Regions from separate parts of the Streptomyces sp. NPDC007264 genome, predicted to be linked through region 1. Evidence: predicted binding sites of a transcription regulator. Region 1 holds the regulator's gene; each other region holds the start of a gene.
The links. Region 1 encodes HrcA, which represses chaperone genes, less so after heat shock. Its sites were predicted from a motif close to TTNGCACTCNGNNNNNCNGAGTGCNAA; they were not measured.

Region 1 (10,570 bases):
TCAAGGAAGGTTGATGCCGTCCGAGGTCATCACCTTGCTCGTGGAGGTGGTCTCCAAGACAAGCGTGGACCGAGATTACGGGGTCAAGCGTTCCATCTATGCAGCTGCAAAAATCCCTGCCTACCTCATCATCGACCCCGTCATGGGCCAGTGCGTACTGCTTACCGAGCCGACGGGCCACGGAGAGGACGCGGATTACCGGTGCCAGCGGATCACCAAGTTCGGCGATCTCACGCCATTGGAGCCTCTCGGTATCCAGCTGGATACCAGCGAATTCGCCACGTACGACAACGTCAGGCCCCACCGTTGGCCGTGACGAAGTCGATCAGTTCCTCCACCCGCCCCAGCAACTCCGGCTCCAGATCCTTGAAGGACCGCACCCGCGCAAGGATCCGCTGCCACGCCTCGCCGGTGTTCTCCGGCCAGCCCAGCGCCCGGCACACCCCCTTCTTCCAGTCCTGCCCGCGCGGGACGGCCGGCCACTCACGGATGCCCAGGGACGACGGCTTCACCGCCTGCCAGATGTCGATGTAGGGGTGTCCGACCACCAGGGCGTGCCCGCTCGTCACCGACTCCGCGATGCGCCACTCCTTCGAGCCGGGGACCAGGTGGTCCACCAGGACGCCGAGGCGGGCGTCGGGGCCGGGGGCGAAGGACGCCACGATCGACGGCAGGTCGTCGACGCCCTCCAGGTACTCCACCACGACGCCCTCGATGCGCAGGTCGTCGCCCCACACCTTCTCGACCAGCTCCGCGTCGTGACGGCCCTCGACGTAGATGCGGCCGGCCCGGGCCACCCTCGCCCGTGCCCCCGGCACGGCCACCGAGCCCGACGCCGTACGGGTGGGGCGCCGCACAGGAGCCTTCGGGCGCACCAGCGTCACCACCCTGCCCTCCAGGAGGAACCCCCGCGGCTCCAGGGGGAACACCCGGTGCTTGCCGAAGCGGTCCTCCAACGTCACGGTGCCCGCCTCGCAGCGGATCACCGCGCCGCAGAAGCCGGTGCGCGGCTCCTCCACCACCAGCCCGGGATCCGCCGGGACCTCCGGCACGGGACTCGGCTTCTTCCACGGCGGGGTCAGGTCCGGCGAGTAACTGCGCATTCGGACGACGATAGGAGAAGCCGGGGCCGGACGGTGCGGCGAGCGCCTACGACACGCCGAAACGGGCGGCCAGTTCGGCCCGCTGGGACCGGACGAACTCCGCGTCCACGACCGCGCCGTGCCCCGGCACGTATCGCGCGTCCTCCCCGCCCAGCTCCAGCAGCCGGTCCAGGGCCGCCGGCCAGTGCGAGGGGACCGCGTCCGGGCCGGCCTGCGGCTCACCCGACTCCTCCACCAGGTCCCCGCAGAACACCACCTCCGGGTCGCCGGGGACGAGGACCACCAGGTCGTGGGCGGTGTGGCCGGGGCCCACGTCGGCCAGCAGGACCTGCACCCCGCCCAGGTCCAGCGTCCGCTCGCCCGACACATGGTGGCGCGGACGCACCAGCACGTCCGCGGCCTCGGCCGCCGCCTCCGGGTCCAGGCCGTGGCGCACGGCGTCCGCGACCAGTTCGTCACGGCCGCGCAGAAGCACCGCGTCGACGCCCGCCGCCCCGAACACCTCCGCGCCCGCGAACGCCGCCGCCCCGAGGACATGGTCGAAGTGGGGATGGGTGAGCGCGAGATGCGTCACACGCCGGTCCCCGCCGAGCGGCGCGAGCAGCCGCCGCGTCTGCGCGCGCAACCGCGCGCCCTCGCCGAGGCTCGACCCCGCGTCCACGAGGAGCGCCCCGTGCTCGCCGACCACGAGCCCGGCCGTGCAGTCCCAGACCGGAAGCCGCCGCCGCCCCGAGCTCGGACCGAGCGGCTCCCACCCGGACCCTTCCCACAGCACCGTCATACCGCGACGCTATCGGCAGGCCCCCGGCCTGGCAGGACAGCCCGGGACAGGTCGGTACACGTCGGCACGACAGCCGGGCTCTCCCTTGCCGGGTGCGTACCCGACCGCCGTACACTGGGCCCCGGGATGCTGGCACTCGTATACGCAGAGTGCCAGGGGAAGCGCAGGGAAGATCGCTGGAGGTGCGCGCGATGCTCAGTGAACGCAGGCTCGAAGTGCTGCGCGCCATCGTCCAGGACTACGTGGGCACCGAGGAGCCGGTGGGGTCCAAGGCGCTCACCGAGCGGCACAATCTCGGCGTCTCCCCGGCCACCGTCCGCAACGACATGGCCGCGCTGGAGGAGGAGGGGTACATCGCCCAGCCGCACACCAGCGCCGGACGCATCCCCACGGACAAGGGCTACCGCCTCTTCGTCGACAAGCTCGCGGCCGTCAAGCCGATGAGTCCGCCGGAGCGCCGCGCGATCCAGAACTTCCTGGAGTGCGCGGTCGACCTCGACGACGTGGTGGCGCGCACGGTACGCCTGCTCGCGCAGCTCACCCGGCAGGTCGCCGTCGTGCAGTACCCGTCGCTGACGCGCTCGACCGTGCGGCACGTGGAGCTGCTGTCCATGGCGCCCGCGCGCGTGATGCTGGTTCTGATCACGGACACCGGCCGGGTGGAGCAGCGGATGATCGACTGCCCCGCGCCGTTCGGGGAGACGTCCCTCGCCGACCTGAGGGCGCGGCTCAACAGTCGGGTGGCGGGCCGCCGTTTCGCGGACGTCCCGCAGCTCGTGCAGGACCTGCCCGAGGCGTTCGAGGAGCCGGAGGACCGCGGCGCGGTCTCGACGGTGCTGTCCACCCTCCTGGAGACGCTCGTGGAGGAGACCGAGGAGCGGCTGATGATCGGCGGCACCGCCAATCTCACCCGTTTCGCGCACGACTTCCCGCTCACCATCCGCCCCGTCCTGGAGGCGCTGGAGGAGCAGGTCGTCCTCCTCAAGCTGTTGGGCGAGGCGAAGGATCCGGCCATGATGGTGCGTATCGGCCATGAGAACGCGTACGAGGGACTCAACTCCACGTCCATCGTCTCCGTCGGCTACGGTTCGGGCGGCGAGGCAGTAGCGAAACTCGGCGTGGTCGGACCGACCCGCATGGATTACCCGGGAACGATGGGAGCGGTACGAGCGGTGGCACGGTACGTCGGACAGATCCTGGCGGAGTCGTAAGTGGCCACGGACTACTACGCCGTACTCGGCGTACGCCGCGACGCGTCACAGGATGAGATCAAGAAGGCGTTCCGCCGGCTCGCCCGCGAGCTGCACCCGGACGTCAACCCCGATCCGAAGACGCAGGAGCGGTTCAAGGAGATCAACGCCGCCTACGAGGTGCTCTCGGACCCGCAGAAGAAGCAGGTCTACGACCTCGGCGGCGACCCGCTGTCCCAGGCGGGCGGCGGGGGTGCCGGCGGCTTCGGTGCGGGCGGCTTCGGAAACTTCTCCGACATCATGGACGCGTTCTTCGGCACGGCGTCGCAGCGCGGTCCGCGCTCGCGCACCCGCCGCGGCCAGGACGCGATGATCCGGCTCGAGGTCGATCTCGACGAGGCGGCCTTCGGCACGACCAAGGACATCCAGGTCGACACGGCCGTCGTCTGCAACACCTGCAACGGCGAGGGGGCGGCGCCCGGGACGAGCGCCCAGACCTGCGACATGTGCCGGGGCCGCGGTGAGGTCTCGCAGGTCACCCGGTCCTTCCTCGGCCAGGTCATGACGTCGCGGCCGTGCCCGCAGTGCCAGGGGTTCGGCACCATCGTGCCGAACCCGTGCCCGGAGTGCGCGGGCGACGGCCGGGTGCGCTCCCGCAGGACGCTCACCGTCAAGATCCCCGCCGGTGTCGACAACGGCACGCGGATCCAGCTCGCGGGCGAGGGCGAGGTCGGCCCCGGCGGCGGCCCCGCCGGCGACCTGTACGTCGAGATCCACGAGCTGCCGCACTCGACCTTCCAGCGCCGTGGCGACGACCTGCACTGCACGGTCACCATCCCGATGACCGCCGCGGCGCTCGGCACGAAGGTGCCGCTGGAGACGCTCGACGGCCTGGAAGACGTCGACATCCGCCCCGGCACGCAGTCCGGGCAGTCGATCCCGCTGCACGGACGCGGCGTCACGCACCTGCGCGGCGGCGGCCGGGGCGACCTGGTCGTGCACGTCGAGGTGCAGACCCCGACGAAGATGGACCCGGAGCAGGAGCGGCTGCTGCGCGAGCTGGCCAAGCTGCGGGGCGAGGAGCGGCCGCAGGGGCAGTTCCAGCCGGGGCAGCAGGGGCTGTTCTCGCGGCTGAAGGATGCGTTCAACGGGCGGTGACGTGGTGCCCTGCGTCACCGGGATGTCTGGGGGCTGCCGCCCCCAGGCCCCCGCTCCGGCCTGAACGGCCTTGTCCTCCAACGCCGGACGGGCTGGTGGTGGGCCCGGGTGGTCTTGTGCTCAAGCGCCGGACGGGCTGGTGGTGGCGGGCGGTGAGGGTGGGGCGGCAGGCCGGATTGTGGTGGGTCTCGTCGTGCCTCCAGTGCCCTGACCCGGTGCCCATTCCGCGGGCATATGCCAGAGGAAGGCTGGATTCGGACCTCTTCGGCGGACGTGACACCATGCGGTCATGTCCACCGCGCTGACCGATCTCCTCCGCCATCCGATCGTGCAGGCCCCCATGGCGGGCGGCGTCTCCGTGCCGCAGCTCGCCGCCGCCGTGTCGGAGGCGGGGGGCCTGGGGTTCCTCGCCGCCGGGTACAAGACCGCCGACGGCATGTACCAGGAGATCAAGCAGCTCCGCGGCCTCACCGGCGCCCCCTTCGGCGTGAACCTGTTCATGCCGCAGCCCGACCCCGGCGCAGGCACCGGCTCCGCGGGAGCGGCTGCCGCCGCGCTGCCCTCTGCCGCCGCCGTCGAGGTCTACGCCAACCAGCTCGCCGGCGAGGCGGCCTGGTACGAGACGGAACTGGGCGACCCGGACAGCGGGCGGGACGACGGCTACGACGCCAAGCTCGCCGTCCTGCTCGACAACCCGGTCCCGGTGGTCTCCTTCCACTTCGGCGTCCCCGCCCCGGACGTCCTGGACTCGCTGCGCCGCGCGGGCACCCTCACCCTGGTCACCGCGACCACCGTGGACGAGGCCCTCACCGTGCAACGGGCGGGCGCCGACGCCGTGATCGTGCAGGGCCTCGAGGCCGGCGGCCACCAGGGCACCCACCGCGACCTCCTCGAGAACGACCCCTGCGGCATCGGACTGCTCTCGCTGGTCGCCCAGGTCCGCGAGAGCGTGCGGATCCCGCTCGTGGCGGCCGGCGGGATCATGCGCGGCAGCCAGATCGCCGCGGTGCTCGCGGCGGGTGCCGACGCCGCCCAGCTCGGCACCGCGTTCCTCGCCACGCCCGAGTCCGGCGCTCACCCCCTGCACAAGCGGGCGCTGACCGATCCCCTGTTCGTCCGGACGGAGCTGACGCGCGCGTTCTCCGGGCGCCCGGCGCGCGCACTGGTCAACCGCTTCATGCGCGAGCACGGACCCTACGCGCCCGCCGCCTATCCGGAGGTCCACCATCTGACCTCGCCGCTGCGCAAGGCGGCCGCCAAGAGCGGCGACGCGCAGGGCATGGCGCTGTGGGCCGGCCAGGGCCATCGCCTGGCGCGCGAGTTGCCCGCCGGGCAACTGGTGGAGGTGCTGGTGACGGAGGCAGGAGCGGCGCTGACAGCGTTGTCGACGAGAGGTGCGTCCCGATGACCGCCCCGGTGTTCGTGGTCGAGCGATTCGACGTCACCGGACCGGAGTTCGTGCTCGACGGTCCCGAGGGGCGGCACGCCGTCTCGGTGAAGCGGCTCCAGCCCGGCGAGGAGGTCGTCCTCACCGACGGCGCCGGGCGCTACGCGGTGTGCGACGTGATCGGCACCGAGGGCAAGGACCGGCTGATCGTCCACATGACCTCCGTCGCCGAGGAGCCGGAGGAGTCCCCCCGGATCACCGTCGTCCAGGCCCTGCCCAAGGGCGACCGGGGGGAGTTGGCCGTGGAGACCATGACCGAGGTCGGTGTCGACGCGATCGTCCCGTGGTCGGCCTCCCGGTGCATCACGCAGTGGAAGGGCGAGCGCGGTCTGAAGGCGCTCGGCAAGTGGCGGGCCACCGCCCGCGAGGCGGGCAAGCAGTCCCGCCGGGTGCGCTTCCCGGAGGTCGCGGACGCGGCAACCACCCGCCAGGTTGCGGCACTTCTGGCCACAGCGGATTTCGCCGCCGTCCTGCACGAGAGCGGCGAGGAGCCCCTGGCCACCGCGGACCTTCCCACCGAGGGCCGGGTCGTGCTGGTCGTGGGGCCCGAAGGGGGCGTCTCCCCGGAGGAGCTGGCGCTTTTCGGGGAGGCGGGGGCGAGGGCGTTCCGGCTGGGGCGCACCGTCCTGCGTACGTCGACCGCGGGCACCGCGGCGGCCGCGCTGCTGCTCGGCCGCACCGGCCGCTGGTCCTGATCCGCGGACACCCACGGGTGACGCGGGGAACCAGGGGCTGTTCCCCGCACAGACAGCGCTCGCCCGGTCGGGGCGAGCGGGTGGCCGTATGCGCTCTACCGTCACGGGCGGGAGAGTGGCAGGCTGCCGTCCATGGGGGCATTGAGGCGGATTTGGCGGCCGAAGCAACGGCGGCTCGCGGTCGTGACCGGGCTCGTGGCCGTCGCCGTGGGCGGAGCCGTGGCGTGCCAGCCCGGCGACCTGAGCTCCGCGTCGGTGGCGTACACGACCGACCAGACCGCGACCGGTCAACTGCGGCGGCAGCACGTGGACGTGCGCTGGCTCAGCTGCACGGGCGACTACGGCAACGGCGGCAAGGCCGCCACGTCCGGCGGCACGCCCGCGCCGGGTGAGACCACCGTCGTCCGCGTCGACTGCCAGGGGCAGACGGGCGACGACAAGGACATCACCGTCAAGGGCAGGATCACCCGGGCCGTCGACGGCAGGTGCGTCCGCGGGGACCTCAGGGCCACCGTGGGCGGCAAGGAGGTGTTCCACGTGAGCGGCCTCGGCAACTGCAACGCGCCCAGCACTCCGGGGTACACGCCGCCCGGGGGCCCCGGGCCCACCGTCACCGTGACGAAGACGATCTGGTGCCAGGGCGATCCGACCTGCTGGCCGGTCCAGGGCAAGTGACGGGGGCATGGGACGCAGGCAACAGCGCAAACCCCTGTCAGGGACGACGCTCGCTGCTTAGGGTGATCTGGTGACTCAGTCCGCATCGCCCGCGTATCTCCGGTTCCCGCACCTGCACGGCGAGTTGCTCGCCTTCACCGCCGAGGACGACGTGTGGGTCGCCCCGGTCGACGGCGGCCGCGCCTGGCGCGTCAGCGCCGACAACGTCCCCGTCAACCACCCCCGGATATCCCCGGACGGCACGACCGTCGCCTGGACGTCCACCCGCGACGGCGCCCCCGAGGTGCACATCGCCCCGGTCGACGGTGGCCCCAGCCGGCGGCTGACCCACTGGGGCAGCGTGAAGACCCAGGTGCGCGGCTGGACCCCCGAGGGACGGGTGCTCGCCCTCAGCACGGTCGGCCAGGCGTCGCTGCGCCGCACCTGGGCGCGCGCGGTGCCGCTCGACGGCGGGGCGGCGACCACCCTGCCGTACGGGCCCGTCGGCGGCGTCGCCCACGGGCCGGGCACGGTGCTGCTGTCCGCGACCATGGGCCGCGAGGCGGCGCACTGGAAACGCTACCGGGGCGGCACGGCAGGCAAGCTGTGGATCGACCGGGCCGGCGAGGGGGAGTTCGTGCGGCTGCACGAGGACCTCGACGGCAACATCGAGTACCCGTCCTGGGTCGGGGAGCGCGTCGCCTTCCTCAGCGACCACGAGGGTGTGGGGGCGCTGTACTCGTCCTCGGCCGACGGGTCGGACCTGCGGCGGCACACGCCCCTGGGCGGCTTCTACGCCCGGCACGCCGCCACCGACGGCACCCGGGTCGTGTACGCGTCCGCCGGCGAACTCTGGCTCCTGGACGACCTGGACGGGGCCGAGCCCCGACGGCTCGACGTCCGGCTCGGCGGGCAGCGCGTCGACCTCCAGCCGTACCCCGTCGGCGCGGCCCGCTGGTTCGGCTCCGCCTCGCCCGACCACACCGGGCGCGGCAGCGCCGTCGCGGTGCGGGGCGCCGTCCACTGGGTCACCCACCGCTCGGGACCCGCCCGCGCGCTCGCCGCCGAGCACGGTGTGCGGACCCGTCTGCCGCGCACCTTCCGCACGGACGGTGAGGAGTGGGTGGTGTGGGTCACGGACGCGGAGGGCGACGACGCGCTGGAGTTCGCGCCCGCCACCGGCCTCGCGCCCGGCGCCGTCCCACGGCGGCTCGCGGCCGGGCAGCTCGGCCGTGTGCTCGGACTCGCGGTGGCTCCCGACGGCAGCCGGGTCGCGGTCGCCGCGCACGACGGGCGGGTACTGCTCGTCGAGCGGGACAGCGGTGAGGTGCGCGAGGTCGACCGCAGCGAGGACGGCGAGGTCAGCGGGCTGGTGTTCGCGCCGGACTCGGCGTGGCTGGCCTGGTCGCACCCCGGCCCGCGCCCGCTGCGGCAGCTCAAGCTCGCCAACACGGCCGACCTGTCGGTGACGGAGGCGACACCGCTCCGCTTCCGCGACTACGCGCCCGCCTTCACGCTGGACGGCAAGCACCTGGCGTTCCTCTCGGCGCGCTCGTTCGACCCCGTCTACGACGAGCACGTCTTCGACCTGGCCTTCGTGGGCGGCTCGCGTCCGCACCTGATCACGCTCGCCGCGGCCACCCCCTCCCCCTTCGGCCCGCAGCGGCACGGCCGCCCCTTCGAGGCGCCCGACAAGGACGAGACGCCCGGCAGCGAGGGCGCGCCCGCCACCCGGATCGACCTGGAGGGCCTCGCCGACCGGATCGTGCCGTTCCCGGTCGAGGCCGCGCGCTACTCCGGGCTCCAGGCGGCCAAGGACGGGGTGCTGTGGCTGCGGCATCCGGTGCGCGGCGTGCTGGGCGCCTCGCGCGCCACGCCCGACGATCCCGATCCCCGGACCGAGCTGGAACGCTACGACCTCGTCCAGCAGCGCCTCGAGCACCTCAGCGCGGACGCCGAGCGCTTCTCGGTCACCGGCGACGGCAAACGGGTGCTGCTGTGGACCGACGGCAAGCTCAAGGTCGTACCGAGCGACCGGCGCGCCCCCAACGACGACGACAGCGACGCCAACATCACCGTGGACCTGTCGCGCGTACGGCAGACCGTCGACCCGGCGGCCGAGTGGCGGCAGATGTACGAGGAGACCGGCCGCCTCATGCGCGACAACTTCTGGCGGCCCGACCTGGGCGGGGTCGACTGGGACGGCGTACTGGACCGCTACCGGCCCGTGCTCGGGCGCGTCGCCACGCACGACGACCTCGTCGACCTCCTGTGGGAGGTGCAGGGCGAACTGGGCACCTCGCACGCCTATGTGACGCCCGCGGGCGGGAGCTGGGCCGGCGACCGGCAGCAGGGGCTGCTCGGGGCCGACCTGTCCCGGCACGCGGACGGGAGCTGGCGCATCGACCGCGTGCTGCCCTCGGAGACCTCCGACCCCGACGCGCAGGCACCGCTGGCGGCGCCCGGCGTGGCCGTACGGGCGGGAGACGCGATCGTCGCGGTCGGCGGCCGGCCGGTGGACCCGGTGACCGGGCCGGGGCCGCTGCTGGTCGGGACGGCCGGCAAGCCGGTGGAGCTGACGATCTCGCCGGCGGGCGGGGGCGAGCCGCGGCACGCCGTCGTCGTCCCGATCGCGGACGAGGAGCCGTTGCGGTACCACGCGTGGGTGGCCGACCGGCGCGCCTACGTGCGCGAGAGGTCCGGCGGCCGGCTCGGCTATCTGCACGTGCCGGACATGGTGGGCTCCGGGTGGGCCCAGCTCCACCGCGACCTGCGGATCGAGGTGGCCCGCGAGGGCCTGATCGTGGACGTGCGGGAGAACCGGGGCGGGCACACCTCCCAGCTGGTCGTGGAGAAGCTGGCCCGGCGGATCGTGGGCTGGGACCTGCCGCGCGGGATGCGGCCCTACAGCTATCCCGAGGACGCGCCCCGGGGGCCCGTCGTCGCGGTCGCCGACGAGTTCTCGGGGTCGGACGGGGACATCGTGAACGCGGCCGTCAAGGCGCTCGGGATCGGGCCGGTGGTGGGCACCCGGACGTGGGGCGGGGTCATCGGGATCGACAGCCGCTACCGGCTGGTCGACGGGACGCTGGTGACGCAGCCCAAGTACTCGTTCTGGCTGGAGGGTTACGGGTGGGGCGTGGAGAACCACGGGGTCGACCCGGACGTCGAGGTGGTCCAGGCGCCGCAGGACCACGCGGCGGGGCGTGACGTCCAGTTGGACGAGGCGGTGCGCATCGCGCTGGCCGCGCTGGAGGAGCGCCCGGCGAAGCAGCCCCCGGAGCTGCCGTCGCCGTGATCCCCCCGGCCCCGGGGCGGACAGCGCCTCCGTCCGGAGGCGGACGGTGCCCCCGCCCGGAGGCGGGTGGTGTCTCCCGCCCCGGGGGGACGGTGCCCGCCCGCCCTTCGAGACGGGCGGGCGGGGAAGGCCGATACGATGCCGTCGTCGTGATCAGTCTGTGTCAGGAGGCACGCACATGGCGGGAGAGCCGCAGGACGACTGCCTGTTCTGCAAGATCGCCGCAGGGCACATCCCGGCGACG
Region 2 (10,570 bases), on a different contig from region 1:
TGCGCTCGGCTCGCTCGTCCGCCGGCATCGACAGGGCCTCGTGCAGCGCCGCCGCCGTGCCCCCGATGTCGTACGGGTTCACCGTCACCGCGTCCTCGGACAGCTCCTCGTACGCACCCGCCTCCCTCGACAGCACCAGCGCGCAGCCCTCGTCGGAGACCACCGGGATCTCCTTGGCGACCAGGTTCATGCCGTCCCGGATCGGGTTCACCAAGGCCACGTCCGCCAGCCGGTACGCGGCGAGCGAGCGCGCGAAGTCGTCCTTCACATGCAGTTCGACCGGGGTCCAGCCGGGCGTCCCGTGACGTGAGTTGATCTCCTGGGCGACCCGCTGGACCTCCGTCGTGTACTCCCGGTAGACGGCCAGGTCCTGCCGGGAGGGGTAGGCGAAGGCGACGTGGACGACCCGCTCCCGCCACTCGGGACGCGAGTCGAGCAGCTCCTCGTAGGCCAGCAGGCCGCGCACGATGTTCTTCGACAGCTCCGTGCGGTCCACCCGCACGATCGCCTTGCGGGCGGTGCCGTCGGGCGCCGTGCCGATCTGCTCCCGCAGGGTGCGCATCCGTTCGTCCACGTCCGGCTCGTGCGCCCGCCTGCGCAGGAAGTCCCCGTCCGCGCCCAGCCCGTGGACGCCGATGCGGGTGCCCGAGGGAATGGCGGGGCCGAGGACCGCGTGACAGCAGTCCGTGAAGGCGTCCGCCCACCGCCGGGTGAGGAACGCCGCCCGGTCCGCGCCCAGGATCCCGCCCAGCACCTGTGCCGCGATGTCGTCGGGCAGCAGCCGGAAGTAGTCGGGCGGCGCCCACGGCGTGTGCGAGAAGTGGCCGATCCTGAGGTCGGGACGCAGCTCGCGCAGCATCCGGGGGGCCAGGCTGAGGTGGTAGTCCTGGATGAGAACCGCCGCCCGAGGGGCCGCCTCCTGGGCCAGCGCCTCGGCGAACGCGCGGTTGTACGCCTCGTACGACGCCCACTGCCGCCGGAACCCCGCGTCGAAGACCGGCTCCAGCGGGGTCTGGTACAGCATGTGGTGCACGAACCACAGCACCGAGTTCGCGACGCCGTTGTACGCGTCCGCGTGCACCTGCGGGGCGATGTCGAGCATCCGCACCCGCTGCCCGCCCGTGTCCGACGGATCGAGCGCGCCACCCGTGCGGCGCACGGCCTCGCGGTCGCCGTCGCCCAGCGCCGCGCACACCCACACCGCGTCCGCCTCCGGTCCGATCGCCGACAGGCCCGACACCAGCCCGCCGCCGCCGCGCCGGGCGGTGAGCGTTCCGGTCTCGTCCAGCGCGTAGGAGACCGGGCCGCGGTTGGACGCGACGAGAACGCGAGCGTGCTGCGAAGCCACATGCGTGGAAGCCATGCCACGAAACCTAGCCCGAGCCGAAAACGCTCAAACGTGCGGTTCGGCCGTCTGCGGAACCGTATACAACGGCCGAAACCGGTGCCCGACCCGCGCCGGCCCGCGCCCCCGGAGGGGCGCGGTCAGGCGGCCTTGCGCTCCACGTACTCCTCGATCTCCGCCATCGGCGGCCGCTCCTCCGTGTCCACGCGGTACGTACGCGGCTCGAAGCCGTGCACGCCCCGCTCGAACTGGGTGAGGGAGGGGCGGACCAGATGCCCGCGGGCCAGCCGCAGCTGCGCCGTGCGGTAGATCGCGGCGGCCATGCGGCCCAGCGCCTGGCCGTCCTGGTGGCGGTGGATGCGCACGCCCACGTCGACCTGGGCCAGCGCGTCCAGGCCCACCAGGTGCAGGGCGTCGACCAGCATGCCCAGCTCCACCCCGTAGCCGACCGGGAACGGGAGCCGTTCCAGCAGCGAGCGGCGGGCCGCGTACTCGCCGCCGAGCGGCTGGACGAAACCGGCCAGCTGCGGCCAGTGCATGTTCAGCAGCGGGCGCGCCATCAGCTCCGTGACGCGTCCGCCCTGGCCCGCGGCACCCGTGCCGGAGCCGCGCTCGCCGGCCAGCGTCAGCGGCCGGTCGTACATCGCCTTCACCAGGTCCACGCCCGGGTCGGTGAGCAGCGGGCCCACGATCCCGGAGACGAAGTCCGACGAGAACTCCTTCAGGTCCGCGTCGATGAAGCAGACGATGTCCCCGCCGGTCACGAGGAGGGAGCGCCACAGCACCTCACCCTTGCCGGGCACCGCCGGGATGCGCGGCAGGATCGCGTCGCGGTGCACCACCGTCGCGCCGGCCGCCGCGGCGACCTCGGACGTGCGGTCCGTGGAGCCGGAGTCGACCACGACGATCTCGTCGACGAGCGGAACCTGCTGCATGAGATCGTGGCGGATGACGGAGACGATCTCGCCGACCGTCTCCTCCTCGTTGAGTGCGGGCAGCACCACACTGACCGAGGAGCCCGAGGTGCGTTTGGCGGCCAGGACCTGGTGGAGCGGACGGTCGGTCACGGACCAGGAGCGGGTGCTCAGCCAGCGCTCGACTTCTTCCAGCACAGTCTGCGGCTCCTCACGTTCGACGGACGACGGTACGTTCGGTGGGTCGCGGTCGTCAAAGGGGATCAAGGGATCTTCGAATGGGTCTCGACTGTGTGATCCGTCTCGCGGACCGGACGACTATCTCAACTCTGCTGGCCTTCGGTTACAGTCTTGAACAACGCCGGTGACCATCGCATGTCGGGAGTCGCCGCTGCCGACACCAGTGAAACAACCGCATACAGCTCATCCAGAGGGGCAGAGGGACACGGCCCGATGAAGCCCCGGCAACCCTCCAGCCGGCTCTCGTCGTCACAGCGAGGCTCACGGCTAGGGAAGGTGCCAAATCCGTCTCACGGCGAGATGCGCCGTGAGGAAGATGAGGAGAAAGGGCCTCGCCTCAATGGCTGCGCAGACAGTTGCAAGCACCACGAACTCCGTGAATCTCGGTCCCGCCGCGGCCCTGTCCTGCCGCGAGTGCGGCCACCGCGTGCCGCTCGGGCCGGTCTTCGCCTGCGAGGAGTGTTTCGGCCCGCTGGAGATCGCCTACGACTTCTCGGGCTATGACACCGAGGAACTGCGGAAGCGGATCGAGGCGGGTCCCGCGAACATCTGGCGCTACGCCCCGCTGCTGCCGGTCCCGGCGGACGTCACCGAGAAGCCGAACCTCAACCCCGGCTGGACCAAGCTCGTCAAGGCCGACAACCTGGCGCGCGAGCTGGGCGTGACCGGTGGGCTGTACGTGAAGGACGACTCCGGCAACCCGACGCACTCCTTCAAGGACCGGGTGGTCGCCCAGGCGCTGGAGGCGGCGCGGGCCTTCGGCTTCACCACCCTCTCCTGCTCCTCCACCGGCAACCTCGCGGGCGCGGTCGGCGCCGCGGCGGCCCGGGCCGGACTGCGTTCCTGCGTGTTCATCCCGCACGACCTGGAGCAGGGCAAAATCGTCATGGCCGCGGTCTACGGCGGCGACCTCGTCGGCATCGAGGGCAACTACGACGACGTGAACCGCTTCTGCTCCGAGCTGATCGGTGACCCGGCCGGCGAGGGCTGGGGCTTCGTCAACGTCAACCTCCGGCCCTACTACGCGGAGGGGTCGAAGACCCTGGCGTACGAGATCGCCGAACAGCTGGGCTGGCGGCTGCCGGACCAGATCGTGGTCCCGATCGCCTCCGGCTCGCAGCTCACGAAGATCGACAAGGGCCTGCAGGAGCTGATCGGGCTCGGGCTCGTCGAGGACCGGCCCTACAAGATCTTCGGCGCCCAGGCGGAGGGCTGCTCGCCGGTGTCGGTGGCCTTCAAGTCGGGCCACGACGTCGTCCGGCCGCAGAAGCCGGACACCATCGCCAAGTCGCTGGCGATCGGCAACCCGGCGGACGGCCCGTACGTCCTCGACATCGCGCGCCGCACGGGCGGCGCGGTGGAGGACGTGACCGACGAGCAGATCGTCGACGCGATCAAACTGCTCGCCCGCACCGAGGGCGTCTTCGCGGAGACGGCCGGCGGTGTGACCGTCGGCGTCACGCGCAAGCTGATCGAGAACGGCCTCCTCGACCCGGCGAAGTCGACGGTCGTCCTCAACACGGGAGACGGTCTGAAGACCCTCGACGCGGTGGCCGGCACGGGCCTGACCGCGACCATCCGCCCCACCCTCGACTCGTTCCGCGAGGCCGGCCTCGTCTGACCTCCTGCCCGCCCCCTACCACCACCAGCAGTACTCCGACCGGAGGTCCCACCGCATGAGCGTCACCGTCCGCATCCCCACCATCCTGCGCACCTACACCGGCGGGCAGGCCGAGGTGTCCGCCGAGGGCGCCACCCTGGCCGAGGTCATCGCCGACCTGGAGAAGAACCACACCGGCATCGCGGCCCGTGTGCTGGACGACCAGGGCAAGCTGCGCCGCTTCGTCAACGTCTACGTGAACGACGACGACGTCCGCTTCGAGCAGGGCCTGGAGACGGCGACGCCGGACGGCGCGGGCGTCTCCATCATCCCGGCCGTCGCGGGCGGCTGACGGCCACTCGGCGGAGTGTTCCTTACCCTCGGTAAGGGTGAACACCGAGAGTTCATCGAATTGCCCTCTCCGTGAGAGAAACGGAGGGGGCAATTCTGCATGGTTGAGCAGGGTAGAGTTGGGGAACGTGCTCCCGGTTTCCCCACCGGGGCCTATGAGTTCTTGCCGTACACCCGGCAAGAAGTAGCCAAAGTGTGCAGTGCTTTTGCGCCATTCACTCCTTTTGTCGGGCCCGACTTGCCCTGAAGTCGGGTGAATTCTTCGTACATTCCCGACCGGTCATGCCCGGATTTCTCGTCCGATTGACCTGTTGCACACGGCAGTTGGACAGATACATTCAGCCGCGGTCGACGCGTTCCGGCGCACGCCCCCAACCGTTGGGGGGTGAGGTCTGACCCGGATCCGCGAAGTGTGGATCTGTGCAAGGGCCAGTAATAGGGGAGTTAGGCATGGCTCAGGGCACCGTCAAGTGGTTCAACGCGGAGAAGGGGTACGGCTTCATCGCGGTCGACGGTGGTGCGGATGTATTCGTCCACTACAGCGCCATCCAGATGGACGGCTACCGCACCCTGGAAGAGGGCCAGCGGGTCGAGTTCGAGATCTCGCAGGGGCAGAAGGGTCCGCAGGCCGACATGGTCCGCGTGGCCGGCTGAAGTACGCGCCGACGACTGAACTGTTCGACGTGTCGAGGGGCCTGTATCCCACCCGGGATACGGGCCCCTCGGTCCGTCCGGCCCCGAACGCCGCCCGGCACCTGAACCCGGCCTGACCCAGGCCGCAGCCGCGTCCGGCGCGGCGCCCACCCGTCTCCCGCCACCCCCCCTGAACGAGCCCGCTTCGCGGGCGCGCCTTGCGCCCACCCGTCTCCCGCCACCCCCCTGAACGAGCCCGCTTCACGGGCGCGCCTTGCACTCGGGGGGGTCGAGTGCTAATCATTGGCGTTAGCACTCTGAAGGTGAGAGTGACAATGATGGACCGGGTCGGTGAGGCCACGGACCGGGTGGGGCAAGGAACCACCGGCCGGGGCCGTCCGTCGCGGGCGCGGGCGCGGTCCGAAGTAATCACCCCCAGTCCTGGGAGGACCACTTCACATGGCCAAGATCATCGCGTTCGACGAGGAGGCGCGGCGCGGCCTCGAGCGCGGCATGAACCAGCTCGCGGACGCCGTCAAGGTGACCCTCGGCCCGAAGGGCCGCAACGTCGTCCTCGAGAAGAAGTGGGGCGCCCCCACGATCACCAACGACGGTGTCTCCATCGCCAAGGAGATCGAGCTCGAGGACCCGTACGAGAAGATCGGCGCCGAGCTGGTCAAGGAAGTCGCCAAGAAGACGGACGACGTCGCCGGTGACGGTACGACCACCGCGACCGTGCTCGCCCAGGCGCTGGTCCGCGAGGGCCTGCGCAACGTGGCCGCCGGTGCCAACCCCATGGCCCTGAAGCGCGGCATCGAGAAGGCCGTCGAGGCCGTCTCCGCCGCCCTGCTGGAGCAGGCGAAGGACGTCGAGACCAAGGAGCAGATCGCCTCCACGGCCTCCATCTCCGCCGCCGACACCCAGATCGGCGAGCTGATCGCCGAGGCCATGGACAAGGTCGGCAAGGAAGGCGTCATCACCGTCGAGGAGTCGCAGACCTTCGGTCTCGAGCTGGAGCTCACCGAGGGCATGCGCTTCGACAAGGGCTACATCTCGGCGTACTTCGCCACCGACATGGAGCGTATGGAGGCCGCCCTCGACGACCCGTACATCCTGATCGCCAACTCCAAGATCTCCTCGGTCAAGGACCTGCTCCCGCTCCTGGAGAAGGTCATGCAGTCGGGCAAGCCGCTGCTGATCATCGCCGAGGACGTCGAGGGCGAGGCCCTGTCGACCCTGGTCGTCAACAAGATCCGCGGCACCTTCAAGTCCGTCGCCGTCAAGGCCCCGGGCTTCGGCGACCGCCGCAAGGCCATGCTCGGCGACATCGCCATCCTCACGGGCGGCGAGGTCATCTCCGAGGAGGTCGGCCTCAAGCTGGAGAACGCGACCCTGGACCTCCTGGGCCGCGCCCGCAAGGTCGTCATCACCAAGGACGAGACCACCATCGTCGACGGCGCCGGCTCGGCCGAGCAGGTCGCGGGCCGGGTCAACCAGATCCGCGCCGAGATCGAGAACAGCGACTCCGACTACGACCGCGAGAAGCTGCAGGAGCGCCTGGCGAAGCTGGCCGGCGGCGTGGCCGTCATCAAGGCCGGTGCCGCCACCGAGGTGGAGCTCAAGGAGCGCAAGCACCGCATCGAGGACGCCGTCCGCAACGCGAAGGCGGCCGTCGAGGAAGGCATCGTCGCCGGTGGCGGCGTGGCCCTGCTCCAGGCGTCCCAGGTCTTCGAGAAGCTGGAGCTCGAGGGCGACGAGGCCACCGGTGCCGCCGCCGTCAAGCTGGCGCTCGAGGCCCCGCTGAAGCAGATCGCCGTCAACGCCGGCCTCGAGGGCGGCGTCGTGGTGGAGAAGGTGCGCAACCTGACCCCGGGTCACGGCCTGAACGCCGCGACCGGCGAGTACGTCGACCTGGTCAAGGAAGGCATCATCGACCCGGCGAAGGTGACCCGTTCCGCGCTGCAGAACGCCGCCTCCATCGCCGCGCTGTTCCTCACCACCGAGGCCGTCATCGCCGACAAGCCGGAGAAGGCCGCCGCGCCCGCCGGCGGCGGCATGCCGGGCGGTGACATGGACTTCTGAGCCTGACACCAGGCTCGGACCCGGTCCGTTCCACCGAGGGCGGCACTCCCTGATCGCAGGGGGTGCCGCCCTCGGGCGTTTTCCGGGCCGGTCACGTCCGCCGGCCTCGCGGGGCGGACGGGACGTCCGCAACAGGCCCCGGTCAGCGCCCCGAAGCCAGCCAGTCGGCGGCGCGCCGCAGCTCCACCGGGGTGCGGGGCCGCACGGCCAGGAGACGCTCGGGGCGGCGGAGGAGCGAGCGGTGGCCCGGGGTGGTGCGGGCGGTGGCGAGGAGCCAGCCGGCGAGGGCGTGGCGGTCGTCCGGTGCGCGGCGCAGCTCCTCGGCGTACAGGCGCCCGGCTGTTTCGTGGTCGCCGGCGGCGAGGCGGGCGTCGGCGGTGACCGGGGCGCCGGGCGGAGCGCAGTAGAGGGGGATGCGGGAGTCGGCCCAGGGGGAGTGCTCGCCGGTGAGCGCGGGCCGGTGGAGCGAGGACGGCGGGGGCGGGGTGCCGTCGCGGAAGGCGCCCGAGAGGGCCGACCGTTCCGCCTCGCCGCACCGCAGGTTGCGCAGGCGCCATTCGACGAGGTGGCCGAGGGCGGCCTCGCGTGCGCGGGCGGCGATGCCGGGGGCGACGGGCTCGCGGAGCCAGGCGTCGAGCGTGGCCGCGAGGCCCTGCAGCAGGCGGGTGCCCGGGGCGGTGAGCACGGCCCGGGTGAGCAGGGTGCGGACGACGAGCCGGGTCTGGAGGCGGCGCAGGGCGAAGTGGAACGTCGCGAGGTCGGGGTCGGCCGCCTTGTCGTCCATCCGGAGGCGCCAGAAACCGGTGACGCCGGTGAAGGCGTACGCGCCGTGCAGCAGCCCGGTGAGGGGGCGGGGGTCGGGGCGCCAGGGCGCGTAGTGGGTCTCCGCGCCGTCGTCGTCGAGCAGTGGGAAGAGGTGGAGCAGCGCGCCGAGTTTGCTGTGCTGGAACTCGTGGACCATGGCTTCGGCGAGGTCGAGCCCGTTCGCGGGCCGGGAGATCACCATGGAACCGAAGGCGTCCTGCGTGGTGGCACTCAGCAGGAACGTGTCGTCATGGACCGGGGCGGAGGACTTGCCGGTCCAGGGCACGATCCGGCGCACCTCCGCGATGTGCAGTCGGCCCGGCTCGGGTCCCGGGGAGCGGAGGACGGACGCCGCTTCGCCGAACATCCGCTGCCAGCTCTCCGCCTCCGCGTCGTCCACCGGCCGGGGTGGGACCGGTTCGTCGAGGTCGCGGTACGGATCGAGGTCGTCGAGCCAGATCGACGTACGCTCGAAGCTGCGCAGCGGGATCCAGTCGTCGCTCCTCGCCCCGTCCAGCGGACGGACCGTCACCGACCGGCGACCGCAGGTGAGGCGCAGACGAGGGCCGCGCAGGCGTGCGACGGCCGTGACGGTCCCGTCGGGGCAGCCGCCCAGACGCACGAGGCCGAGCGTCGGCAGGGCGACCTCGCCGCCGCGTACGGGCACGACGAGGTCGGTGTCGAGCCCGGCCCGGATCCGGGCGACGAGACAGACGAGGAAGAGGTGTCCGGCGTCCGCCCACAGCGGCGGTCCGGCCGCGGTGCCGTGCAGGCGGCGGAGCATGTGCGCGGTCCAGCAGCCGATCTGAGGGCTCATCAGCAGGGCCTCGGCCGTGTCGGGACGCGCCTCGGCGGCCTCCGCGATCAGCCGCCAGGCCGTTGCCGCCGTGCCCAGCCCGCGCAGTGCGTCCGGGTGCTCGTCGAGCCGGTCGAGCAGCTCGGCCAGCAGCATGAGGCGCCGCGTGCGTTCGGCCTGTACGAGGAACTCGACCGCGTCGGCCGAGCCGCCGCCGGAGGCGAGTTCGTCGAACCAGCGACCGGGCATGCGGAACCGGCCGTGCTGCCGCCGCGCCATCTACGCGACCCTGCCGCCGCCCGAGGGATTGCTGCTGCCCATGGCATTGCTGCGGGCACGCCGCGTCTCGGAGAGCAGCCGCTCGTTGCGCAGCGCTGCGGGGACGGCGCGGAGCGCGGCCAGGCTCACTCCGGTCAGATCCGTCAGATCGGATTCGACATGGCCCGGAAGGGCCGTACACCCCGGATGGTCGGCGCCGGTCGGCTCGTGCAACGCACTTCCCCCTTCGTGTGCCTCACTCCTGCGCCCTGAGCTCGCGCCCGCTCGCGACGTCAGGTCCTTCCATGATGACGAACCGGAGTCGCCTCGGAAAGCCCATGCGATCAAGCCAGTCGATCACGCGTCAGATGCCGGCCGCGGGCTGCCGTGGGCCCGCGCAGTCTCGAACGGCCGCCTCCAGAGCCGTCGCCCGTGCCTCGTCGTCGTCCAGCAGGGTGACCGAGTCGTACAGCAGCCACAGTTCGCCGGACTGCCGGCTCAGGGCACGGACGATGCCGATGAGGTCGGTGCGGGGCGTGCTGTGCCGCCGCATCCGCTCGACGGTCCTGGTGCCCAGCTCCGCGACCATCGTCTGGCGTTGCTCCGGGTCCTCCATCATCGGGTACGCCAGCAGAGCCGTGAGCAGCCGTGCCACCGGTGTGTGCGACGGGTTCCCGGCCACGGGTGGCGACATGTGGTCGCTGCGCTGCGGGCTGTGGAAGGACAGCACCGGCAGCTGCTCGGTGCGGCGCCCGGTCCTGAGCCGCTCGACGCGTTCCCGTACCACCTGGAAGAGCGACTCCGGGTCCGGCCACGGCCCGGGGGACCCGTTCAGCGCGTCGAGGACGCTGTCCGAGAACAGGCCGGTACCGCGGGCCGGGTCGTTGACGGCCCGCTGGCCCCGGGACGCCGCCAGCAGCAGCGCCTGGTGGTGGACCTGGACCCGCTGCCCCGTGGGCAGGGTCTCGGCGGGCAGGCTGTGGTGGAAGCCGTGCTGTTCCTCGAAGGTCTGGCAGGCGTCCACGATCCAGGTCTGACGGGTGAGGCCGGGCAGCGCGTCGCTGGCCAGGGATCTGCGCATCGATTCCAGATCCAGGTTGCGCTTGTCGGCCGTGGTGGCGTCCGCGCAGAACAGCCGCAGCCGCTCGTCCCGGTCGAGCACGCCGTGGCCGCCCCACCACACCCACAGCCTCCCCGAGCCCAGGGCGGGGAGCCGGGAGACGAGGAGGCGGCGCAGCGTGCCGTGGTCGGCCGGCAGATGGGGGGTCGTCGTCTCGGCCAGCGGACTGAGGCAGAGAAGGATGTTGCCGTCCGGTACGCCGTGGCGCAGCAGCCAGTCGCGGAAGCGGAGCGCATCGCGTGCCGGTCCGGGCAGCTCCCAGGCGGAACCGGCGGCGTAGCGCTCGATGCCCACGACGAGGGCGAAGGTCCGTTCGGGAGCGGCGGAGCCGGTCACGGCAGCCGCCCGGCGATCGCGCGGTAGACGGCGCGGTTGGTCCAGTAGGCGCTGTGCGAGGCGGGGAACGGCTGCCCGTTGTCGACCTCGA
Region 3 (10,570 bases), on a different contig from region 1:
TGTGAACGTGGGCCGGCCCGAGGCCGTCGAGTACACCGACCAGCCGGACGGCCTGACCGGCATCGACAAGCGGCCCGTGCAGGGGCCGGTGCGGGTGACCGCGCCCGGGCCCAAGGGCGTCGGGGCGAGCGGGCTGGCCGGGGACGCCGTGTGCGACCTGCGGCACCACGGCGGAGCGGACCAGGCGGTGTACGCCTTCGCCCGCGAGGACCTGGACGACTGGGAGCGAGAGCTGGGCCGGCCGCTGCCGAGCGGCTCCTTCGGCGAGAACCTCACCACCGAGGGGCTCGACGTGTCCGGCGCGCTGATCGGCGAGCGCTGGCGCATCGGGCCCGAAGTGGTGCTGGAGGTCACGTCCGGGCGGATTCCGTGCCGCACCTTCCAGGAGCACCTGGGCGAGCGCGGCTGGGTCAGGCGGTTCACGCGCAAGGGGGCGCCCGGGGCCTATCTGCGGGTGATCCAGCCGGGTGAGATACGGGCCGGCGATCCCGTCGAGATCGTGCACCGTCCCGGCCACGACATCACGGTCGCCCTCGAGTTCCGTGCGTCCACGACGGAACGGCAGCTGCTGCCCGGTCTGCTGGCGGCCGGCGACACGCTGCACCCCGAGACCGCGGCGGCGGCCCGGGAGTACACGCGCAAGCAGGCGGCGGACAACTGACGAGGCGTGGAGCGACGTCGGCGGCGCAGCCGGCGGACGTGCCCGCGCGGGCGGCGGAGTCGGCCTCGGCGGCCCGCCGCGGCACCGGGCACGTCCCTCCCCTCCCGGGCGACGCGGCGGTGCGAGCCGGAATCCACTCCTCCCCGAAGGCGGAGCAGTCAATATCGTTGGCCCATGACAACGGCTTTGATTACGGGATCCACCGCGGGCATCGGCGCCGCGTTCGCACGCCGGCTGGCCGCCGACGGCCATGACCTCGTCCTGGTGGCCCGCGACACCAAGCGACTGCGGGAACAGGCGACCGAGTTGCACGACCGGCACGGCATCGAGGCGGAGGTCCTGACGGCCGACCTGGCCGGCGACGACGGCATCGAGGCGGTCGTCCGGCGCCTGTCCGACCTCAGGAACCCGGTCGACCTGCTCGTCAACAACGCGGGCTTCGGCAACAAGGGCCGCTTTCTCGACGTGCCGATGGCCGACGAGCTGCGGATGCTCAAGGTGCACTGCGAGGCCGTGCTGCGGCTGACGAGCGCGGCGGCGCAGGCGATGCGCACGCGCGGGCGCGGCGGGATCGTGAACGTGGCCTCGGTGGCGGCCTTCGTGCCGCGCGGCACGTACGGCGCCTCCAAGGCGTGGGTCGTGCAGTTCACGCAGGGCGCGGCCCGGGATCTGGCCGGGTCGGGGGTTCGGCTGATGGCGCTGTGCCCGGGATTCGTCCGCACGGAGTTCCACGAGCGGGCCGGGATGGGCACGGACAACATCCCGAACTGGATGTGGCTGGACGCGGACAAGCTGGTGGCGTCGGCGCTCGCGGACCTGGCCCGGGGCAGGACGCTGTCCGTTCCGGACCCGCGGTACAAGGCGCTGATGGGCGTGGTGAAGCTGACGCCGCGGGCGCTGCTGGGCGGGATCAGCTCGCGGACGGGGCGCAAGTACGGGCCGCAGTAGGACACCGGTGCGGCCTTCGACGGCACGGCCGCGAGCCGCGGCAGGACAGGTGGCGCCGCCCCTCGGGTGGGAAAATGGCCTTACACACCGGACCCAGGGGGGCCGGAGGCGGCGTCATGACATTTGTGCAGCTCATCGACTGCAGGACCAGCCGGTTCGACGAGATGGACCGGCTCTTGGACACATGGGCCGAGCAGACCCGGGGCAGACGGACGGCGACCCACAGCGTGGTCGGCAAGGACCGCTCCGACGCCTCGCACATCGTCGAGATCGTGGAGTTCCCGTCGTACGAGGAGGCGATGCGGAACTCGGACCTGCCGGAGACCGGCCGGATCTTCCGTGAGATCGCTTCCCTGTGCGAGCAGCCGCCCACCTTCACCGACCTGGAGGTGGTGCGGGACGAGCAGGTGAACGCGGCCACCGTCCGGCGGTTCTTCGAGCTGCTTCCCGGTGCGGGCGAGCCGCCGCCGCTCGACGGTCTGCTCACCGAGGACCACCATCACCACGATCCCGCCGACGCGCAGGAGGTCATCGGGATGGACGCCGTGCGCCGCGAGCTCCGTCTGTGGCGGGACGGCTTCGACTTCACGTTCACCGTCGAGGACCAGATCTGCGAGGGCGACCGGGTGTGCGCACGGTGGACCTGGAACGGGCGGCACCGGGGCGAGTTCCTCGGGATCGCGGCCACGGGCCGGAAGGTCGCCATGACCGGCACGACCGTCTTCCGGTGCACCGGGGACGGGAAGCTCGCCGAGGGCTGGTGGCAGTACGACCGGCTCGGGCTGATGGCCCAGTTGGGGGCGCTGGACGCACTGGAGACCTGACGGGGACCGGGCCTGACGGGGACCGGGCCACGGGATCGGCCCGCCGGCCGGTGGGCGGTGGGCGGTGGGCGGAACACGCCGGGGCCCGGCACTCCGGGAGCGGAGTGCCGGGCCCCGGCGCGGATCGGCCGTCCCGGGTCAGTGGGCGTGACCGTGGCCGTGGCCGGCCGCGGCCGACTCCTCCTCTTCCTTCTTCTCGACGACCAGGGTCTCGGTCGTCAGCAGCAGGGAGGCGATGGAGGCGGCGTTCTCCAGGGCGGAGCGGGTGACCTTGACCGGGTCGATGACGCCGGCCTTGATCAGGTCGCCGTACTCGCCGGTGGCGGCGTTGTAGCCGTTGCCCTTCTCCAGGTCGGCGACCTTGGAGGCGATGACGTAGCCCTCCATGCCCGCGTTCTCGGCGATCCAGCGCAGCGGCTCGACGACCGCGCGGCGGACGATGGCGACACCGGTGGCCTCGTCGCCCTGCTTGCCGAGGCCGTCGGCCAGCACCTTGGAGGCGTGGACCAGAGCGGAGCCACCACCGGAGACGATGCCCTCCTCGACCGCGGCGCGGGTCGCGGAGATGGCGTCCTCCAGGCGGTGCTTCTTCTCCTTCAGCTCCACCTCGGTGGCGGCGCCGACCTTGATCACGCACACGCCGCCGGCCAGCTTGGCGAGGCGCTCCTGGAGCTTCTCGCGGTCCCAGTCGGAGTCCGTGGTCTCGATCTCGGCCTTGATCTGGGCGACGCGGCCCGCGACGTCCTCGCTCTTGCCGCCGCCGTCGACGATGGTGGTGTCGTCCTTGGTGACCGTGATGCGGCGGGCGGAGCCCAGCACGTCCAGGCCGACCTGGTCGAGCTTGAGGCCGACCTCCTCGGAGACGACGGTGGCGCCGGTGAGGACCGCCATGTCCTGCAGCATCGCCTTGCGGCGGTCGCCGAAGCCGGGGGCCTTGACGGCGACGGCGTTGAACGTGCCGCGGATCTTGTTCACGACGAGGGTGGACAGGGCCTCGCCCTCGACGTCCTCGGCGATGATCAGCAGCGGCTTGGAGGAGCCCGCCTGGATGACCTTCTCCAGCAGCGGCAGCAGGTCCGCGATGGAGGAGATCTTGCCCTGGTTGATCAGGATGTACGGGTCGTCGAGGACGGCCTCCATACGCTCCTGGTCCGTCACGAAGTACGGCGACAGGTAGCCCTTGTCGAAGGCCATGCCCTCGGTGAAGTCCAGCTCCAGACCGAAGGTGTTGGACTCCTCGACGGTGATGACACCGTCCTTGCCGACCTTGTCCATCGCCTCGGCGATCAGCTCGCCGACCTGCTGGTCCTGGGCGGACAGCGCGGCGACGGCGGCGATGTCGGACTTCTCCTCGATCGGGCGGGCGGTGGCCAGCAGGTCGTCGGAGACGGCCTTGACGGCGGCGTCGATGCCCTTCTTCAGGGAGGCCGGGGAGGCGCCCGCGGCGACGTTCCTCAGGCCCTCGCGCACCAGCGCCTGGGCGAGCACGGTGGCGGTGGTCGTACCGTCACCCGCGATGTCGTTGGTCTTGGTCGCCACCTCCTTCACCAGCTGGGCGCCGAGGTTCTCGTACGGGTCCTCGATCTCGACCTCGCGGGCGATGGTGACGCCGTCGTTGGTGATGGTCGGGGCGCCGAACTTCTTGTCGATGACGACGTTGCGGCCCTTGGGGCCGATCGTCACCTTGACCGTGTCGGCAAGCTTGTTGACGCCGCGCTCGAGGGCGCGACGGGCGTCCTCGTCGAACTTCAGGATCTTCGCCATGGAGCGTTTCAGTCCTCTCGATTGCGATTCCCGGCCACCGCCCTGCCCGAGCGGCCGCCATCGCGGTGAAAAACGAACGGCGCCCCCGGCGCCCGGCTTGTCAACGGTCGCGGGGGCCAGGGGCGCAGCTCACAGCGGTCTGCTTCGGTGAATTACTTCTCGATGATCGCGAGCACGTCGCGAGCCGAGAGGACGAGGTACTCCTCGCCGTTGTACTTCACCTCGGTGCCGCCGTACTTGCTGTAGAGCACGACGTCGCCGACCGAGACGTCGAGCGGAAGACGGTTGCCGTCCTCGAAGCGGCCCGGGCCCACGGCGAGGACGACGCCCTCCTGGGGCTTCTCCTTCGCGGTGTCCGGGATGACCAGGCCAGAGGCCGTGGTCTGCTCGGCGTCGAGCGGCTGGACCACGATGCGGTCCTCGAGCGGCTTGATGGCAACCTTGGAGCTGGCGGTCGTCACGATCCGACCTCCCCCTTCGGAGATCTCACGGGGTTAACTGTCTGAGGTGGCGACCAGGTCGATCCGTCGTCGCGGGTGCCGGACCTGCCCGTCGCTGTGTTGGCACTCTCCAGTGGTGAGTGCCAGAGCCGAGACTATGACCGCGATTAGCACTCGGTCAAGCGGAGTGCCAGTTGCCCTCGGCGCGGCGCCGGTCGCGCGGCACCGGCCCGCGCTTCTCGGGCCCGAACGGCCCGCCCCCGAAGGCCCCGAGAGGCCCCACGGACCCGGGGACCCCCGCCTGACCCCCGGGACCACGCTCCGCACGGGATCGCCCGAACGGCCGCCGCCCGGCCTCCCCCGGCACCGCCCCCGCCACAGCCGGACCACCTGCCGTCGCCGACCTCCCCGCCACCGCCGGCCTGTCCGCTACAGGTAGTCCTCCAAGCGCCCCACCGTGAAACCCCTCGCCTGGACGCGGCGCAGGAGCCGGGCCGTCTCCGCCGCGAGGGACGTGCGGGACCGGCCCGCCTCGTGCGCCAGAACGATGTCGCCGGGGCGCAGGGCCGTGCCGCTGCCGTACGGGCCGGGCCCCCCGTCCGGGTTGGGGCGCCACAGGACCAGGGCCGTGACGCCGCAGTCCGCCGCCGCCCGCAGCGTCGTGCGGTCGTAGGTGCCGTAGGGCGGGCGCAGCAGCCGCGGGTGCAGGCCCAGGCGGCGTCCGATGCGGTCCCGCTGGCCGCAGATCTCGGCGCGCTGCTCGTCGTAGGGACGGCCGCGCAGTCCGGCGTGGCCGAGGGTGCGGTTCTGGATGCCCGCTCCGGCCGCGCGCAGCCGCGCGACGTGCTCGTACCCCCGTCCGACGGCGCCGGCCGTGAGGAACACGCTGACGGGCAGCCGCAGTTCGCGCACCATGTCGACGAACCGGGGGTCCCTTTCGGCACCCTCGTCGTAGGTGAGGAAGACGACCTTGTCGCGGGTGGGAACGCGGTCGAGGACGAGCGGCAGGTCCCGGCCGCCGCGGCCCGCGGCGGAGGCCGGGGAACGGTCCGGCCGGGGTGCGGGCGCGAGCGGGGCGGGCAGTCCCCAGCGACGGTAGGTCCGGTCGCGCGGCCCGTGCGAGGCGTGCATCTCCTGCGCCGCCTTCTTGCCCAGCCGTTCGATGGGGTCCACGGACTGGGCGCAGCCGGACACCAGCGCGACGGCGAGTGCGGCGGCGAGCAGGGCCCGCGCCCACGGCGCCCTCGGGGGCCGCCGGTCGTGCACTCCGGCGTCGGCGCGGCCGGCTGCGCGGGCGGTGACGGCCGGGACGACGGGGAAGGCGCACGCCACGGGCGCGGTCCCGGCGCGCGGCGCGCGGACCACCCGCCCTTTCCGGCGCTCTGCGCACTTCTTGTCGTCTTGTCGCACCAGTCGCATGGCGCCGGATCCTTCCAGCCGCCGGCGGCCCCGCCGGGCCGACACCGCGACCGGACGCACGCCGTCCACCGACTGGCCGACAATGGCCCCGTGACCGACCACTCCTTCGCGTCCCTGCTCACTCCCGAGGGCCGCGCCCTCCTCGACGAGGTGCGCGGCACCGCTCCGGCGCAGGAGCTGGCCGTCGCCACCCGGCTGCGCCGCGAGCACCCCGCCGAACTGGTCTCGGCGGCCCTCGCCCAGGCGCGGCTGCGGGCGCGGGCGGCGGCGAAGTTCGGCGCCGTGGACGCGGAGCGGATGTTCTTCACACCGAACGGCGTCGAACAGTCCACGAGGACCGCGGTCGCCGCCCACCGCGCGCGGCGGCTGCGGGAGCTGGGCGTGTCCTCCGTCGCCGACCTGTGCTGCGGCATCGGCGGCGACGCGATCGCGCTCGCCCGGGCCGGCATCCGGGTCCTGGCCGTGGACCGGGACCCGTGGACGGCGGCGGTGGCCCGCGCCAACGCCGAGGAGCTGGGCCTGTCCGCGCTGATCGAGGTGCGCGAGGCGGACGTCGCGGAAGTGGACACGTCGCCGTACGACGCGGTGTTCGTGGACCCCGCGCGGCGGGGTGGCAGAGGCAGGGTCTTCGACCCGGAGGCGTACTCGCCCCCGCTGTCCTGGGCCGTGGCCACGGCGCTGAAGGCCCCGCGAGCCGCCCTGAAGGTCGCGCCGGGCATCCCCCACGAGGCGGTGCCCGCCGAGGCGGAGGCCGAGTGGATCTCGGACGGCGGCGACGTGAAGGAGGCGGTGCTGTGGTTCGGCACGGAACCCGGGCTCGTACGGGCCACGCTGCTGCCGGGCCCGCGCACGCTGCTCGGCCGGGGCCTGCCCGACCCGCCGGTGCGCCCGCCGGGCCGCTACCTCTACGAGCCCGACGGCGCCGCGATCCGCGCGCACCTGGTGGCCGAGGTGGCCGACGACCTGGGCGGGGGGCTGATCGACGAGACGATCGCGTATGTCACGGCGGACGAGCTCCGCGCCTCGCCGTACGCCACCGCGTACGAGATCACCGACCGGCTCCCCTTCAACGCGAAGCGGCTGAAGGCGCTGCTGCGGGAGCGGGAGGTCGGGGTCCTGACCGTCAAGAAGCGCGGCTCGGCGGTCGAGCCGGAAGAGCTGCGGCGCAAGGTCCTGCCCAGGCCGCAGGGGCCGAACGCGGTGACCGTGTTCCTGACGCGGGTGGCGGGGGCGCCGACGATGCTGCTGGGCCGGCCCGCCTGACGGCAGCCGGCCGCCCTACCGGCACTCCTCCGCACGCGCCCGCAGCAGCTCCCGCTCCCGGTCGTTGCGGGCGAGGGAGGCGGCCCGCAGGAACTCGGCACGGGCCTCGGCGCCGCGCCCCAGCCGGGCCAGCAGGTCGCCGCGGACGCTGGGCAGCAGGTGGTAGTCGCGCAGGGCGGGCTCGGCGGCGAGCCGGTCGACGATCTCCAGGGCCGGGCCCGGGCCCTGCGCCATGGAGACGGCGACCGCGCGGTTCAGCTCGACCACGGGCGACGGCGACCGGGCGGCCAGCAGGCCGTACAGGGTCGCGATGGTCGCCCAGTCCGTGTCCTCGTACGTGTGGGCGTGCGCGTGGCAGGCGGCGATCGCGGCCTGGAGGGCGTACGGCCCCGGGGCCCCGGACGGGGGTCCGCCCTGTTCGAGCAGGGCGGAGGGCCTGGGGGACACCGCGTCGGCGCGGCCGAGGGCGGCGATGCCGCGTGCGACGAGCATCCTGTTCCACCGGGCCCGGTTCTGGTCCTTGAGCAGGACGGGCTCGCCGGAGGGTCCGGTGCGGGCGGCCGAGCGGGACGCCTGGAACTCCAGCAGCGCGGCCAGCCCGTGCACCTCGGGCTCCTTGGGCATCAGCTCGGCCAGCACGCGGGCCAGCCGGAGCGCGTCCTCGCACAGGGCGGGGCGCAGCAGGTCGTCGCCCGCGGTGGCCGCGTACCCCTCGTTGAAGATCAGGTAGATGACCTCCAGCACGGAGTCGAGCCGGGCCTCGCGGTCCGGCCCGTACGGCACCTCGAAGGCGACTCCCTTCGCGGCGAGCGTCCGCTTGGCCCGCACGATGCGCTGGGCGACGGTGGCCTCCGGCACCAGGAACGCGCGGGCGATCTCGGCCGTGGTCAGCCCGCCGAGCAGCCGCAGGGTGAGCGCGATGCGGGACTCGGCGGACAGCACGGGATGGCAGGCGGTGAAGACCAGCCGCAGCAGGTCGTCGTCGATGTCGTCGGGGTGGGACGGCTCGTCGACGTGGTACGGCGCCGCCTCCAGGTCCCGCCCGACCTCCGCCAGCTTGCGCGCGTACCGCTCCCGGCGGCGGACGAGGTCGATCGCGCGCCGCCTGGCGGTGGTCATGAGCCAGGCGCCGGGGTTGTCGGGCACCCCGTCGCGCGGCCACTGCTCCAGGGCGGCGACCAGCGCGTCCTGCGCCAGTTCCTCGGCGATGCCGACGTCCCGGACGATCCGGGCGACGCCGGCGATGACGCGCGGCGACTCCATCCGGAACACGGTCTCGATGGCACCGGCCGCCGCGGCAGTGGGCTTCGGTGTCATGGCTGCCTCCTGGTGCATGCGGCTCTGCGGGCCCGGCACGTCCGGCCCGCGCGTCCCTGCGGCCCGGCACGTCCGGTCCGTGCAGCCCTGCGGGCCGACTCGTCCGGTCCGTGCAGCTCTGCGGGCCCAGCAGGTCCGGTACGTGCGGCCCTCCGGGGCCGGGCCCCGTCCGTACGGCCCCGCGGGCCCGGGAGCCCAGTCTGTCGCGGAACGAGCCGGGGGAGCCACGCCCCGCCCGCCTCCGGGGCGGGCGGCCGGTGCCGGGCGGTGGCGGCCTCGTGCCGCGGCCGGGTCCGTCGGCGCTCGGTGGGGCATGCCGCTTTCGGAGCAATGGCCGGGACGGGCCGTCCGGTCGTGCCACGCTGTGGGCCTGTTTGATCACGGTCGGGTCGGGAGGCCGGGGTGTACCGCTCGGGTGAGTGGCTGGTGGAGCGGATCCGCGGTGACCTCCGGACGGATCCTGCCCTCTTCCCGCCCACGGGGACGGCCGGGCACGGTGCCGGGTCCGTGCATCAGGCCGCCGGGCGTCCGTGATGGCGGGGAGCGGCGAGGGGCGGGACCAGGAGCAGCCGCCGAGCCTTCCCGACCTGCGGCTGCGGCTGCGCGAGGAACTGGGACGGATCGACGAGCAGTTGCGCGCCCTGCTCACGGCCACGGAGCGGCTGCAGGGGCTGCTGGACGCGGTGGTGGCCATCAGCCGGGAGGTGGAGCTGCCCGGGGTGCTGCACCGCATCGTGACCACCGCCATGGACCTGGCGGGCGCCCGCTACGGGGCGCTGGGGGTCCTCAACGAGTCCGGGGACTGTCTGGACGAGTTCATCACCGCCGGGCTGTCGGAGCAGCAGCGTGCCGCCCTGGCCGGGGTCGACCTGCCGCGCGGCCGAGGCGTCCTCGGGTATCTGATCCACCACCCCGGCCCCCTGCGGATCGAGGACATCTCCGGCCACCCGGCCTCCATCGGGTTCCCCCACGGCCATCCGCACATGGGCAGCCTGCTCGGGGTCGCCATCCGGGTCCGCGGCGCGGTCTACGGCGACCTCTACCTCTGCGAGCGACGCGACGGCCGGCCCTTCGACGTCCACGACGAGGACATCGTCGTCGCCCTGGCCAGTGCCGCCGGCATCGCGATCGAGAACGTCCGCCTGTTCGAGCGGGTGCGTGCGGGGTCCGAGCAGTTCCAGCGGCTCCTGCTGCCGACCCTGCCCGATCTGCGGCCGTTCACCGCCGCGGCCATCTACCGGCCCGCCGCCCAGCCCAGCCGGGTGGGCGGGGACTGGTACGACGCCATCCTGCTGCCCGACGGAGTGGTGGCGGTCGTCATCGGCGACGTGGTCGGCCACGATCTGCACGCCGCGGCCGCCATGGCCTCCACCCGCAACATGCTGCGTGCCCTGCTGTTCGACCGCGGCAGTCCGCCCAGTGCGGTCCTCACCCGGCTCGACCGCACCCTCCAGGCCATCACCGACAACCCCGTCACCACCACCAACCTGGCCCGCATCGAACCCGACGGCCCCGCCTGGCGGCTGCACTGGAGCACCGCGGGCCATGTCCCCCCGCTGCTGCTCACCCCCGGCCGGACGGCGGAGTACCTGTTCGCCGAGCCCGGGCCACCGCTCGGGGTGGACCCCGACCTGCCCCGCCCCGACCACACCCGCCCGCTGCCCCCGGACAGCACCGTCGTCTTCTTCACCGACGGGCTCGTCGAACACCCCGGCCACCCCATCGACGAGAGCCTGGACGAGCTCGCCGCTCTCGCCACGGCCCGTGCCGGGCTGCCGCTGCAGGACTTCGTCCGGGCGCTGGCCGACCACCACCCCAGCGACGGTCACGACGACATGGCGATCCTCGCCCTGCGCACCCCGCCGACCGGCCGGGCGGCCGCCTCGTAGCCGGGCATTCGCCGGTGACATGGTGGAACACGCGCGATCGACGGA

Region 2: a site for HrcA is predicted at 5,357-5,383, ahead of groL (chaperonin GroEL). Genes of this name have one in related genera too.
Region 3: a site for HrcA is predicted at 4,805-4,831, ahead of groES (co-chaperone GroES). Genes of this name have one in related genera too.

Annotation. Positions count from the first base shown of each region.
Region 1 covers NZ_JBIAFD010000017.1:107,087-117,656, forward strand. The annotation lists gene ACFYMU_RS26260 (Uma2 family endonuclease) at 1-316, shown strand, start outside; gene ACFYMU_RS26265 (DUF3097 domain-containing protein) at 294-1,103, opposite strand; gene ACFYMU_RS26270 (MBL fold metallo-hydrolase) at 1,150-1,884, opposite strand; gene hrcA (heat-inducible transcriptional repressor HrcA) at 2,076-3,095, shown strand; gene dnaJ (molecular chaperone DnaJ) at 3,096-4,232, shown strand; gene ACFYMU_RS26285 (nitronate monooxygenase) at 4,522-5,640, shown strand; gene ACFYMU_RS26290 (16S rRNA (uracil(1498)-N(3))-methyltransferase) at 5,637-6,374, shown strand; gene ACFYMU_RS26295 (hypothetical protein) at 6,507-7,049, shown strand; gene ACFYMU_RS26300 (S41 family peptidase) at 7,120-10,326, shown strand; gene ACFYMU_RS26305 (histidine triad nucleotide-binding protein) at 10,505-10,570, shown strand, end outside.
Region 2 covers NZ_JBIAFD010000001.1:574,188-584,757, forward strand. The annotation lists gene ACFYMU_RS02605 (trehalose-6-phosphate synthase) at 1-1,363, opposite strand, end outside; gene ACFYMU_RS02610 (glucosyl-3-phosphoglycerate synthase) at 1,486-2,457, opposite strand; SAM riboswitch class I at 2,680-2,822, shown strand; gene thrC (threonine synthase) at 2,840-4,120, shown strand; gene ACFYMU_RS02620 (MoaD/ThiS family protein) at 4,176-4,451, shown strand; gene ACFYMU_RS02625 (cold-shock protein) at 4,901-5,104, shown strand; gene groL (chaperonin GroEL) at 5,543-7,165, shown strand; gene ACFYMU_RS02635 (HEXXH motif domain-containing protein) at 7,308-9,044, opposite strand; gene ACFYMU_RS02640 (aldo/keto reductase) at 9,045-9,257, opposite strand; gene ACFYMU_RS02645 (caspase family protein) at 9,388-10,479, opposite strand; gene ACFYMU_RS02650 (alpha/beta fold hydrolase) at 10,476-10,570, opposite strand, start outside.
Region 3 covers NZ_JBIAFD010000009.1:121,837-132,406, reverse strand. The annotation lists gene ACFYMU_RS17715 (MOSC domain-containing protein) at 1-661, shown strand, start outside; gene ACFYMU_RS17710 (SDR family NAD(P)-dependent oxidoreductase) at 836-1,609, shown strand; gene ACFYMU_RS17705 (ester cyclase) at 1,726-2,433, shown strand; gene groL (chaperonin GroEL) at 2,572-4,197, opposite strand; gene groES (co-chaperone GroES) at 4,350-4,658, opposite strand; gene ACFYMU_RS17690 (polysaccharide deacetylase family protein) at 5,067-6,056, opposite strand; gene ACFYMU_RS17685 (methyltransferase domain-containing protein) at 6,147-7,319, shown strand; gene ACFYMU_RS17680 (RNA polymerase sigma factor) at 7,335-8,636, opposite strand; gene ACFYMU_RS17675 (PP2C family protein-serine/threonine phosphatase) at 9,170-10,525, shown strand.